One region of the Kribbella sp. NPDC058245 genome, then DNA from elsewhere that is predicted to be linked to it. Evidence: riboswitches for the same ligand, from Rfam matches in the RefSeq annotation. Region 1 holds a riboswitch; the other holds the start of a gene.
The links. A riboswitch is a leader RNA that binds a small molecule or an ion and turns the genes downstream of it on or off. The one in region 1 is predicted to bind thiamine pyrophosphate.

Region 2: another riboswitch for thiamine pyrophosphate. It lies ahead of ACFVWG_RS17555 (purine-cytosine permease family protein); the one in region 1 lies ahead of thiC (phosphomethylpyrimidine synthase ThiC).

The regions. Positions count from the first base shown of each region.
Region 1 is NZ_JBHVWY010000003.1:180,589-186,515, forward strand. It holds gene ACFVWG_RS07400 (alpha/beta hydrolase) at 1-350, shown strand, start outside; gene thiC (phosphomethylpyrimidine synthase ThiC) at 329-1,951, opposite strand; TPP riboswitch at 1,944-2,063, opposite strand; gene ACFVWG_RS07410 (lysophospholipid acyltransferase family protein) at 2,093-2,839, shown strand; gene ACFVWG_RS07415 (hypothetical protein) at 2,942-3,466, shown strand; gene ACFVWG_RS07420 (hypothetical protein) at 3,488-3,721, opposite strand; gene ACFVWG_RS07425 (anion permease) at 3,735-4,871, opposite strand; gene ACFVWG_RS07430 (anion permease) at 4,961-5,927, opposite strand, start outside.
Region 2 is NZ_JBHVWY010000006.1:524,754-530,680, forward strand. It holds gene ACFVWG_RS17535 (ATP-binding protein) at 1-218, shown strand, start outside; gene ACFVWG_RS17540 (DUF3152 domain-containing protein) at 551-1,114, shown strand; gene ACFVWG_RS17545 (hypothetical protein) at 1,157-1,981, shown strand; gene ACFVWG_RS17550 (alpha/beta fold hydrolase) at 1,978-2,640, shown strand; TPP riboswitch at 2,662-2,782, shown strand; gene ACFVWG_RS17555 (purine-cytosine permease family protein) at 2,770-4,110, shown strand; gene ACFVWG_RS17560 (class I SAM-dependent methyltransferase) at 4,161-4,832, shown strand; gene ACFVWG_RS17565 (methylated-DNA--[protein]-cysteine S-methyltransferase) at 5,246-5,824, opposite strand; gene ACFVWG_RS17570 (RNA polymerase sigma factor) at 5,821-5,927, opposite strand, start outside.

The DNA of each region.
Region 1 (5,927 bases):
ATGCCGTCACCGGCGGCCGGATCGACGGTCATACGAAGGCGCTCGGTTTCGCTTACACCACAGCCGAGCTGCGGGAATCCGGGATGGTGAACCGGTACACGGTGAACATGGCGCTCGCCCAGAATGCCGACCAGGCAGCAGATGACCTGCAAAGCATCAAGGTTCCGGTCGGTGTTTGGGTCGGCGCCGACGACGAGGTGTTCGATGCGACCAAGCTGGCCGAGTTCTCCCGGCAGGCACCGCACGCGGACGTGACGATCCTGCCGGGAGAAACCCACCTCAGCCTGCTCGACACCTCAGCAGCTCAGGTCGGACCCTGGATGCAGCGTCAGTCGGCCAGTGGTAGATAGACCTTGCTGTCATTGGCTTTGAAGGTCTCGGACATCTCGTTGAAGCCGGCCTCGATGGCTTCGGTCGACGTCAGCCCGCGCTCCTCGGCGTACTTGCGGATGTCGGCGGTGATCCGCATCGAGCAGAACTTCGGACCGCACATCGAGCAGAAGTGCGCGGTCTTGGCGGGCTCGGCCGGCAACGTCTGGTCGTGGTACGACCGAGCGGTGTCGGGATCCAGAGAAAGGTTGAACTGGTCCTCCCAGCGGAACTCGAACCGGGCCGTCGACAACGCGTCGTCCCAGGCCTGCGCACCCGGGTGACCCTTGGCCAGATCGGCCGCGTGGGCAGCGATCTTGTAGGTGATCACCCCGGTCTTGACGTCATCGCGGTCCGGCAGCCCGAGGTGCTCCTTCGGCGTGACGTAGCAGAGCATCGCCGTACCGAGCCAGCCGATCTGCGCTGCCCCGATCGCGCTGGTGATGTGGTCGTAGGCCGGCGCCACATCAGTTGCCAACGGCCCCAATGTGTAGAACGGCGCCTCACCGCACAGCTCCTCCTCGAGCCGTACGTTCTCCGCGATCTTGTGCATGGGCACGTGTCCGGGACCTTCGATCATCACCTGTACGTCGTGCTCCCAGGCGACCTTGGTGAGCTCCCCCAGCGTCCGCAGCTCGGCGAACTGGGCTTCGTCGTTCGCATCCGCGATGCAGCCCGGCCGGAGCCCGTCACCGAGCGAGAACGTCACGTCGTACTCGCGCAGGATCTCGCACAACTCGGCGAAATGCGTGTACAGGAAGGATTCCTGGTGATGCGCGAGGCACCACGCGGCCATGATCGAGCCGCCACGCGAGACGATGCCGGTGATCCGTCGCGCGGTCAGCGGCACATACCGCAGCAGTACGCCGGCGTGCACCGTCATGTAGTCGACGCCCTGCTCGGCCTGCTCGATGACGGTGTCGCGGTAGACCTCCCACGACAGCGCAGCCGGATCACCCTTCACCTTCTCGAGTGCCTGGTAGAGCGGCACGGTCCCGATCGGTACCGGCGAGTTCCGCAGGATCCACTCGCGGGTCTCGTGGATGTTCTTCCCGGTGGACAGGTCCATCACCGCGTCCGCGCCCCAGCGGGTGGCCCAGACGAGCTTCTCGACCTCGTCCTCGATCGAGCTGCTGACGGCGGAGTTGCCGATGTTCGCGTTGATCTTCACCAGGAACTTCTTGCCGATGATCGCGGGCTCGACCTCCGGATGGTTCCGGTTGACCGGGATGACGGCGCGACCGCGCGCCACCTCGGACCGGACGAACTCCGGATCCATGTTCTCCCGGAGCGCGACGTACCGCATCTCCTCGGTGATGGTGCCGGCTCGAGCATGCGCGAGCTGGGTCAGGTTCGTCCGCCCAGCGATCCACTCGCGCCGCAGCGCGGGCAGACCAGACTGTACGTCGATCTGCGCCGACGCGTCCGTGTACGGCCCGGACGTGTCGTACAGGTCGAAGGACTCGCCGTTGGTGAGGTGGACACGACGCGCCGGAACTCCCAGTTCGCCGCGATAGATCTTCTCGGAGCCCGAGATCGGGCCGGTGGTGACAGTCGGTCGTACGGTGCCGATAGTTGTCACTTGCTGTGCTCCCTACGCCGGAATTACCCGGACAGGTTCGGCGGTCGGCGGCGCCGGATCGATCCAGCCGCCCTCTCAGCCCACTACGGTGCGAGCTCCCGCGATCTCCAGTTATCACCAATACCTTAGTAGGCTCCTACGATGCGCGACTTTGTGTACCCGCCTGTCGTCGGTTTCGCCCGTACGGCGTTCAAGGTGCTGGAGGTGAACTTCCAGCTGTCCGGGACGGAGAACGTGCCGCGGACCGGCGGCGCGGTGATCGCGCTGAACCACATCAGCTACGTCGACTTCGTCCTCGGCGGGTACGGCGCTGTGCCGAGCAAGCGGCTGGTCCGGTTCATGGCCAAGGAGGTCCTGTTCCGCAACCGCTGGTCCGGCCCGTTGATGCGGGGCATGCACCACATCCCGGTCGACCGCGGTGCGGGCGCGGCGTCGTACGAGCAGGCTCTTGACTATCTGCGGGCCGGTGAGGTGGTCGGGGTGTTCCCGGAGGCGACGATCAGCCGGTCGTTCGAGCTGAAGGAGTTCAAGTCCGGCACGGTCCGGATGGCGGCCGAGGCCGGCGTACCGGTGATTCCGCTGATCCTGTGGGGTACCCAGCGGATGCTCACCAAGGACCACCCGAAGGACTTCTCCCGGCACCGCACGATCGCCATCACGGTCGGTACGCCGATGACCGTCACCGCGGACGACGATCCGGTCGCGGCGACCGCCGTACTGCGCTCGACGATGGCCGAGATGCTCGACGACACCATCCGCGCCTACCCGGAGCAGCCGCCCGGCGCCTGGTGGCTGCCGGCCGCGTACGGCGGCTCCGCGCCGACGCCGGAGGAGGCGGAGCGGATGGACCGCGAGGAGCTCGCGCGGCGGGCGCGGACAGGGCCTTGACCCCCACCGGCGAATGGGGGTACGAAGGGCTCTTGTTATTGACAAGGCAGGAATCTGGGGGGTTTCTGTGCTGCTTGCCTTGTGCTGGGCGGGGGAAGGTTTTTGTTCGATTCACCGGAAGAACTGCGACTGTTCGAACCCGGGACGCTGGTGGTGGCGCCGCACGTCGCCGAGCATCTGCCGGATGCAGGCGCTTACTTCATCGACTGGTCCACCCGAGACCTGGACGGCGAGCGCGCGCGTGAGGTCGAGGCCGCCGTCAACGGCCGCCGCTGCGCCAACGGCTGGTTCCCGCTGGAGAGCCTGGACAGCATCGGCCACCGCGGCTTCTGGCGCGGTCCACTGACATACCTGGCCCAGATGACGTGCGAGGACGCAGCCATCTTGCAGGACTGGGCTGCCCGCGGCCTGACCGGCGAGGACCGGCAACGCATCCAGGCGACCGTCAATCACCTGCTGCACCAGCAGGGTCACGCTGCCGCTGCGACGTGGGCGGTCGCCGTTCGGCCCCAGGCTGGTCTGGACGCGGCCGAGCTAGGCGACCGGCTCTTCACAGCCTGGGAACAGAACCTCGACGCCGTGCGTACCAAGGACGTGGCCAAGGCAGTACGCCGCTGGAACCGCTAAGTGGTTAATGGCTGCGCTCTTTTAATGAAACTGCGGGATGATCAGGTAGAGCCCGTACAAGACCGCGGCGAGGCACGCCGCGAAGCACAGCGACGCCACTGCGGTGTCCACCATCGGTGCAGGCCGCTTTTCGTCGATAGCTGCTGCCCGGCGCGCCATAGCGGTCACACCGAAGGCGAACACCACCGCCAGCCCCACTCCGAAGACCAGGCTGACCAGGGCGACCTCACCGAGTGCACTCCAGTTGATGTGCATGCCCGTCCTCCGCTCAGACCGCCGCGGGCGCCGAGGTGGCGGCCGGGGTGCTCGGGTACTCGTTCACGTTGGTCGAGGTGACCGGCGTCCGCCGCGAGGCGAGGTAGATGCCACCGCCTGCGGCCACAGCCAGTACGGCGATGAGCGCGACCCCGAGGTTGCCAGAGTTCGCCACCCGACCGGACAGTGCACCGACGAGTGCTGCGGCCGGCAGGGTGAACAGCCAGGCCAGAGCCATCCGGCCGGCGACCGTCCAGCGCACCTCTGCGAGCCGCTTGCCCAGACCGGCACCCAGGATGCTGCCGGAACAGACCTGCGTGGTCGAGAGCGGGAAGCCCAGGTGGGACGAGGCCAGCAGCACTGCGGTCGAGCTGGTCTCCGCGGCGAAGCCCTGCGGCGACTCGATCTCGGTCAGGCCCTTGCCCATCGTGCGGATGATCCGCCAGCCGCCCAGGTACGTCCCGGCGGCGATCGCCAGACCCGCGGCGAAGATCACCCAGATCGGCGGGCGCGAGCCCTGCGCCAGGCTGCCGGAGGTGATCAGGACCAGCGTGATGATGCCCATCGTCTTCTGCGCGTCACCGGTGCCGTGTGCCAGCGAGACCAGCGAGGCGGACGCGATCTGACCGGCACGGAAGCCGTCGTCGACGCTCTTCTTCCGGGCCCGCGCGGTGATCTTGTAGGCCAGGTAGGTGCCCAGCAGGGCGACCACTCCGGCCACGACCGGTGCGGCGACCGCGGGGATGATGATCTTCTGCACCACGGTGCCGAAGTTGACCGCACCGGCGCCGGCCGCGATCCAGGTCGCGCCGATCAGGCCGCCGAACAACGCGTGCGACGAGGAGCTCGGCAGACCGACGTACCAGGTCAGCAGGTTCCACAAGATGGCGCCGACCAGGCCGCCGAAGATGATCGGAACCGTGACTTTCGTATCGTCGACCAGCCCACTCGAGATGGTCTTGGCGACTTCGGTGGAGACGAACGCGCCGGCCAGGTTCAGGACGGCGGACAGCCCCACCGCGACCTTCGGTTTCAGCGCGCCGGTGGCGATCGATGTCGCCATCGCGTTAGCGGTGTCGTGGAAGCCGTTCGTGAAGTCGAACACCAGTGCGGTGACGATCACCACGACGACGAGAAACGACAGATCCATCCCGATCACATCCCTCGGCGGACGAGTTGTGGCACTCGACCGACCGTAGGGGTGGTGGATGAATTCGAAATGAATGCGATCCGGGGATCTCACTCCAGGATCAGATGGACTACCCCGTAGACGCCGGCGGCGACCAGGCCGGCGGCGGGAATGGTCAGCACCCAGGCAGTGACGATGCCCTTCGCGACGCCCCAGCGGACGGCCGACAGGCGCTTCGTGGCGCCGGCGCCCATCACGGCGCTGGTGATCGTGTGGGTCGTGGAGACCGGGGCGTGCAAGCCGATCGCCATCACGTAGAGCACGGCGGCCGCGATCGCCTCGGAGGCGAATCCGCGGGCCGGGTCGAGGTGGATGATCCGACGGCCCAAGGTGCGCATGATCCGCCAGCCGCCGGAGTACGTGCCCAGGGAGATCGCGGTCGCGGCGGAGAACTTCACCCACAGCGGGATGCCGTCGTCCTTGTCCGCGTGCCCGGTGGTGAGCAGCGCCAGGAAGATCACGCCCATCGTCTTCTGGGCGTCCTGCAGACCGTGCCCGAGCGCCATCGCGGCGGCCGACAGCGACTGCGCGAGCCGGAAGCCCCGGGTGACCTTGCCGGGGTTGCGGCGCCGGAAGATCCAGAGGATCGCGACCATCAGGAGGAACGCACCGACGAAGCCGATGGCCGGTGACAGCACCATCGGGATGACGACCTTGTCGACGATCCCTTTCCACAGCACCACGCTGGACGACGCCAGTCCGGCGCCCACCAGACCGCCGATCAGCGCGTGCGACGACGAGCTGGGCAGGCCGAAGTACCAGGTGATCAGGTTCCACGTGATGGCCCCGATCAGCGCGGCGATCACGATCACCAGGCCGTGCTTGCCGGCCGGAGCCGTGATGATGCCCTTGCCGACGGTCTCGGCGACCTCCGTGCCGGCCAGGGCGCCGAGGAAGTTGCAGACCGCGGCCATCGCCAGCGCCACCCGCGGTGTCAGCGCGCGGGTCGAGATCGAGGTCGCGATCGCGTTCGCCGCGTCGTGGAAACCGTTGGTGTAGTCGAAGGCCAGTGCGATC
Region 2 (5,927 bases), on a different contig from region 1:
GCGAGTACATGCGAGCAATGGCCGAACTAGGCATAGCCGCCGACGACGGCTCAGTGCCAACGGCCGAAGTAGCCACCACGCTCAACCGCAAACCCCAGTCCCTCTCCCCAGCCCGAGACGGCCTGATCAAGAAAGGCCTCGTCTTCTCCGCCGAACGCGGCACCGTAGCCTTCACCGTCCCCCACTTCGGTAAGTTCCTCCGCACCCGTACGGCGTAACCCCCTCGGCTGCCCTTTTGTGCACAGCCGGTCAGTCTGTAGGGTGAATCGGCATGACCACCGGGCGGACTGGCCAGCGTGCTGGGGTGTCTGCGCGCGGGCGGCACAGCCGACGGCGGTCTTATCGGGTGCAGTGGTTTTCGGTGACTGCGTTGGCGGTGCTGGGGACTGTGATGGTGGTGCATCCGGATGTGACGGGGCGGCGGAGTCTGGCTGCTGAGGTTGTTGCCGGGGCAAGCACTCCGGTTGCGCTGGCGGCCCCGACAACTGTGCCGACACCCGTGCCTACGCCTTCTACGCATTTGACGACTCCGTTGCGGCCGGCACCTACGTTGACTCGGCAACCGAAGGGCGCGAAGCCGAATGTGACGGTGTCGAGCGGCAAGCTGAGTGTGGTGCCGGGGTCGAACAAGGCCAACGGCGTGCGGGACAAGCTGACGTATCGGGTTGAGATCGAGCAGGGTGTGTCGGTGAACCCGGCGGCGGTGGCGGAGGCGATTCACAAGACGCTGACCGATCCGCGCGGGTGGCAGGCGGTGCATCCGGTGAGCTTCGAGCGGACTGACTCCGATGACGTGGATCTGCGGATCATCGTGGCCACGCCGACGCTGACCGACAAGCTGTGTCTGCCGCTCGACACCGGTGGTGAGGTGTCGTGCCGGGTCGAGGACCGGGTCGTGCTGAACGCGAAGCGGTGGATGTACGCGGTACCGGCGTACGGCGGGGATGTCGCGCTCTACCGGAGCTATCTGGTGAACCATGAGGTCGGGCACGCGCTTGGGCATGGGCACTCGACCTGTGCGAAGGCGAAGACGCCGGCGCCGGTGATGATGCAGCAGACGAAAGGCCTCGGTGGCTGTCGTCCGAACGCATGGCCGACGATCAAGGCCACCTGACCAGCTCCCGTGAGAAGCTGAGTCCCGAGGGAGGGAGCAGCGATGTCGTCACAGGATTTCCCGACGTACGGGCGTGATCCGGAGCCTGAGCAGCAGCCGGACAACGCACAGCACGGCGAGGAGCAGCACTTCGCTCCGCCCACGCCGTACGGCGGTGGCACGTATGCCGGCGGCGGTCAGCCGCTACCGCCTGCCCCCTACGCGCCGTCGCAGCCCTACGGCTCCCAGCCAGGCCAGTACGGCGGTCCGCCTACCGACCCGGCGCAGCCACCGAGCTACCGGCCCGGACACCCGTACGGCGCTCCCGTGGACGCGCACCCGGAGCACTTCCCGACGTACGGGCGCAAGGAGCCTTTCGCCGACCGGGACCCGCGGGCGGCCAAGGTGGTCCTGCTGGCCACGCTGATCGCGGCGATCTACGGCCTGATGGTGATCTCGATCCAGCGGGTCTCGATCCGGGAGATCACCCAGGCACCGGGCTCACCGCTCAACCACCCACTGCGCACCGACGTCATCGACGCGCTCGGTCAGCTGCTGATCGTTCTAGTAGGTGTGGCGGCCCTGGCCCTGTGGGCGCGTGACGTGCTGGGTCGTCGCAAGATCAATCGCCAGCCAGAGCTGTCCGAGATCATCGGCGGCGCAGTGGTCGCCGTCTCGCTCGTCCCACTGCTCATCTGGCTGATCATGGTGCTGACGACCGGTCTGGGCTCCGTCGACGCCACTCTGGACCGGCTGCCGACCGCGTACGCCTGGGGTGGATTCGGACTGCTGCTCCTCGCAGTCGGCCTCTTCCTCGGCTACCGCGAGCTCAAGCCGGACTACGACACCGTGGTCCGGTCCGCGCCCGGCCGTCCACCCTGGGAGTGAGCACCCCCGTCGTACTCGTCCCAGGCCTCGGCCTGGGCATCGAGTCGTACGCACCGACCGTCGAGCATCTCTCCCTGCCCTACAACGTGGTGACACTGCCCGGGTACGGCGAACCTGCGGGCGAGCGTGAGGACCTGCACCCCGAGGCGCTCGCAGCGATCCTGGAGCGGAAGATACGCGAGCGTTCCGTGCTCGTCGGGCACTCCGCCGGTGCCCAGATCGCAGTGGAGCTGGCCGTCGCGCACCCCGAGTTGGTGCACGCACTGGTGCTCATCGCTCCGAGCGGTGACACGAAGGCCTCCAGTTGGCTGGACCTAGGCATGCGCTGGCTGGAGTCCGCCGCCCCGGAGTCGCCAAAGCTCATCCCGGTCCTCGCCCCGCAGTACGCGCGGACAGGGATGCCGACGATCGCCCGGGCCGCGGCCGCCTGCCGGAAGCACGACCTGGCCGCCGTGATCACCCGCGTCAAGGCGCCAGTGGTGATCATCCGCTCGCAGCACGACCACCTGTCGTCAGCCGACTTCGCGCGCAGGCTGGCCGAGCTGACCCACGGGGAGGCGCGCACGCTCTCCACCGGGTCGCACATGCCGGTGCTGACCAACGGCCCGGAGGTGGCTGCGCTCATCCACCGAGCAGCCGCCGCGCGGCCAACCGGCTGACGCAGTATCGTTGACGCGGTAGCAAACCTCTGCGGGAGCTCGCGCCGAATGCGGGCTGAGAGGGCGACGAGACAATCCGGGTCGCCGACCGCCTGAACCTGACCGGGTAATGCCGGCGTAGGGATCGCGATGACTGACACTGCAGTTCGTCCTGCCAGCAGCACTGAGGCACCGCTCGTCCTCACCACGGATGCGCCGAGGACCCTCGGGTTCCTCGATCAGTTCACCCTCTGGGGGAACTTCGGCATCTCCCTGTTCGGCCCGGTCACCGGCGCGCTGGTCGCGGCGTACACGGGTTCGTTGTGGCAGGGCCTGCTGGCCGTGGTCGTCGGATGCGGGATGGGTGCGCTGGTGCTCGGCGGCGCGGCCGTCTTCGGCTCGCAGACCGGAGCACCGGCGATGACCGCGCTGCGAGGCATCTTCGGCCGTCGCGGGTCGATGGCCCCGACCGTGCTGAACATCGCGCAGAACATCGGCTGGGCCACGATGGAGATCATCGTGATCGCGCAGGCCGCGGTCGCGGTGACGAGTGAACGCTGGCGCTGGCTGTTCGTCGTACTGGCCGGAATCATCGCCACCACGATGGCGGTTCGGCCACTGGGCAGCGTGAAAGTCCTGCGCAAGTTCATGGTCTGGCTGGTTTTGATTGCCTCGATCTACCTCTTTGTTCAGGTGCTGAGCAAGCCGGTCCACGGTCTCCCGCAGGACGGTGTGTTCGGGTTCTGGCCGGCCGTCGACCTGGCCGCCGCGGGCGTCGTCTCGTTCGCTCCGCTGGCCGCGGACTACACGCGGCACTCGAAGACCAACAAGGCCGCGTTCGGAGGTTCCGCGCTCGGCTACGGCCTGGCCGCGATCCTGTACTACGCCTTGGGCGTCTTCGCGGTGGCGACGCTTCAGACCGACAGCGAAGGCGTGATCACCGCGCTCGTGACATTGCCGGCCGGCGCGATCGCGCTGTTCGTGCTGCTGGTCGACGAGGTCGACGAGGCCTATGCGAACGTCTACTCGACCACGATGGCCGCGCACAACCTGATCGGTCACGTCGACCGCCGCTGGATCTCGGTCGCGATCGGCGTCCTCGCCACCGGCCTCGCGCTGTTGGTTGACCTGGGCAACTACACGCAGTTCCTCTACCTGATCGGCTCGGTCTTCATCCCGCTGTTCGCGGTCGCGATCGCCGACTTCTTCCTGGTGAGCAAGATGAACTGGGACGTCTCCGGTACGGCGAAGTTCCGCTGGCCGCCCGCGGTCGCGTGGCTGATCGGCTTCGTCGCCTACCAGCTGGTGAATCCGGGCACGGTCGCCGGATGGTCGCCGTTCTGGCTCGATGTCCAAGGCAAGCTCTTCGGCGGACACGCCGTACCTGGCTGGCTGGGTGCCACCTACACCAGCATCATCGTCTCCATGGCGGCCGCGGTCGTGCTCGGCAAGCTGCGTACGCCGGCAAAATCGGTCGCGGCCGGATCGTGACCCGCGTACCGGTGGACAACTGACCTGCGGCACGCGGGATACTTGCGCCCATGCTCAACTCCGCACTGCGCAGCCGGGCCGAGTACGCCGAACTCGGCGTCGACGGTCTGTCCGCGCGGACCTCGCCCGAGCGGGACGCAGACATCGTCAAGGCCGTCGAAGAACTCCTGGAGGGCCGCGAAACGGTCCTTGACCTGTGCTGTGGTTACGGCCGGATCAGCCTCCCGCTGGCGCGGGCCGGGAAGACCGTGCGCGGCCTCGACATCTCGCCGAACCTGATCGAGGCCGGCCGCGCCCAGGCGGTCGAGGAGGAGCTGGCGATCGACTGGGCGATCGGGTCGATGACCGATCTGCCGTATGCGTGGGACTCGTTCGACGCGGTGATCTGCCTGTGGACCGCGTTCCACGAGTTGTTCGCCGAGGACGAGCAGATCTCGACGATCTGCGAGATCTCCCGGGTGCTGAAGCCGGGCGGGATCGCGGTCATCGAGGGCCCGGCCTGGGGACCGGCCAAGGCCGGCGAGATCGCACTGGGCATGCGCCAAGGGCCCGAGCACCGGATCGTCACCACCGAGCACGCCGACGGGCTGAGCAGCGTGCACTACATCCACGACGAGATCAGCTACGGCCGGCTCTGCGCCGCCGCGGGGATCGACAACTACAAGGTCTACAAGCGCGAGTGGGGCGGCCGCCGCCGCTTGATCCTCGAGATCCACGCCTGACCACCGCGCCAACGCCTGACCACCGCGCCAACGTCCGAAGGATCGACGGACGTGGTCGGCGTGTCTTCGGACGTTGTGAGGGTTCTACTGGACCTCGGCACCTGGTGGGTTATCCGTTCAAGTCGACGGTTCTCTGGTCAAAAAACGAGGGGAGAACCGGCAACTTGAGAGGAGATCCCCTCAAATTGCCGCGCAGCAAACCGCCGTACTGGGGACATGAGCTGGGGACCTCGGACACCTGATCACGTGTGCCGGCTCCCGATGAGGTGTACGCGGTCGTAGCAGGGGTCCGCTGGCTGAGACTGGGGTGAGGGGACGGGACCGGTCTCGACCCCGAAAGAATAGGAGCAGATCCCCACTCCACATTGGGGACCTGCTCCCTGTTTGCATTAACTGTAAAACGCGTCCGGTGGCTACGGGGAAAGAATTCTTTTCTTTTCGAGATTCAACAAGTAGCGCTTCGCCTCGAGGCCGCCCGCGTACCCGGTCAGCGCGCCGCTCGCGCCGATCACCCGGTGGCAAGGCAGTAGGACACACACGGGGTTCGCGCCCAGCGCCGTACCGACTGCTCGTGCTGCCTTGGGTCGTTCGATCTCTCCGGCGAGCTGGCCGTAGGTCTTGGTGTGGCCATAGCTGGTGTGCGTGCGGAGATCACTCAAGACCAATTGCTGGAACGGCGTCGCGAGCGCGAGATCGACCGGCACGGTGAATTCCTGCCGGTCTCCGGCGAGGTATTCGTCCAGCTCCTTCCGTACGACGTCCAGTGCGCGCGGCTGGCGTAGTACCCGGGGGGAGATCGCGCGGGCCAGTCGCCCGGTCATCGTCTCCTCGTCGCCGAAGGAGCTCGCCACCACCCGGCCGTGCGCGATCGCGAGCAGCAGTGTGCCGATCGGGGTGTCGTGTAGGGTGTAGGCGACGTCGGCGTCCGGCAGGACGGGTGGTTTGAGGTCAGGGGTGCTGAACCGGGTCAGCCGGTCCTCCAGTGAGTTCATGCGTCAACTCCGAGTGTGCGGCGCAGGGTCGCGAGGGCGTCGCTGACAAGGCGCCGCGAGGCTGCGGGGGTGGTGTCCAGGGCGGCGGCCACACCGTGGTGGT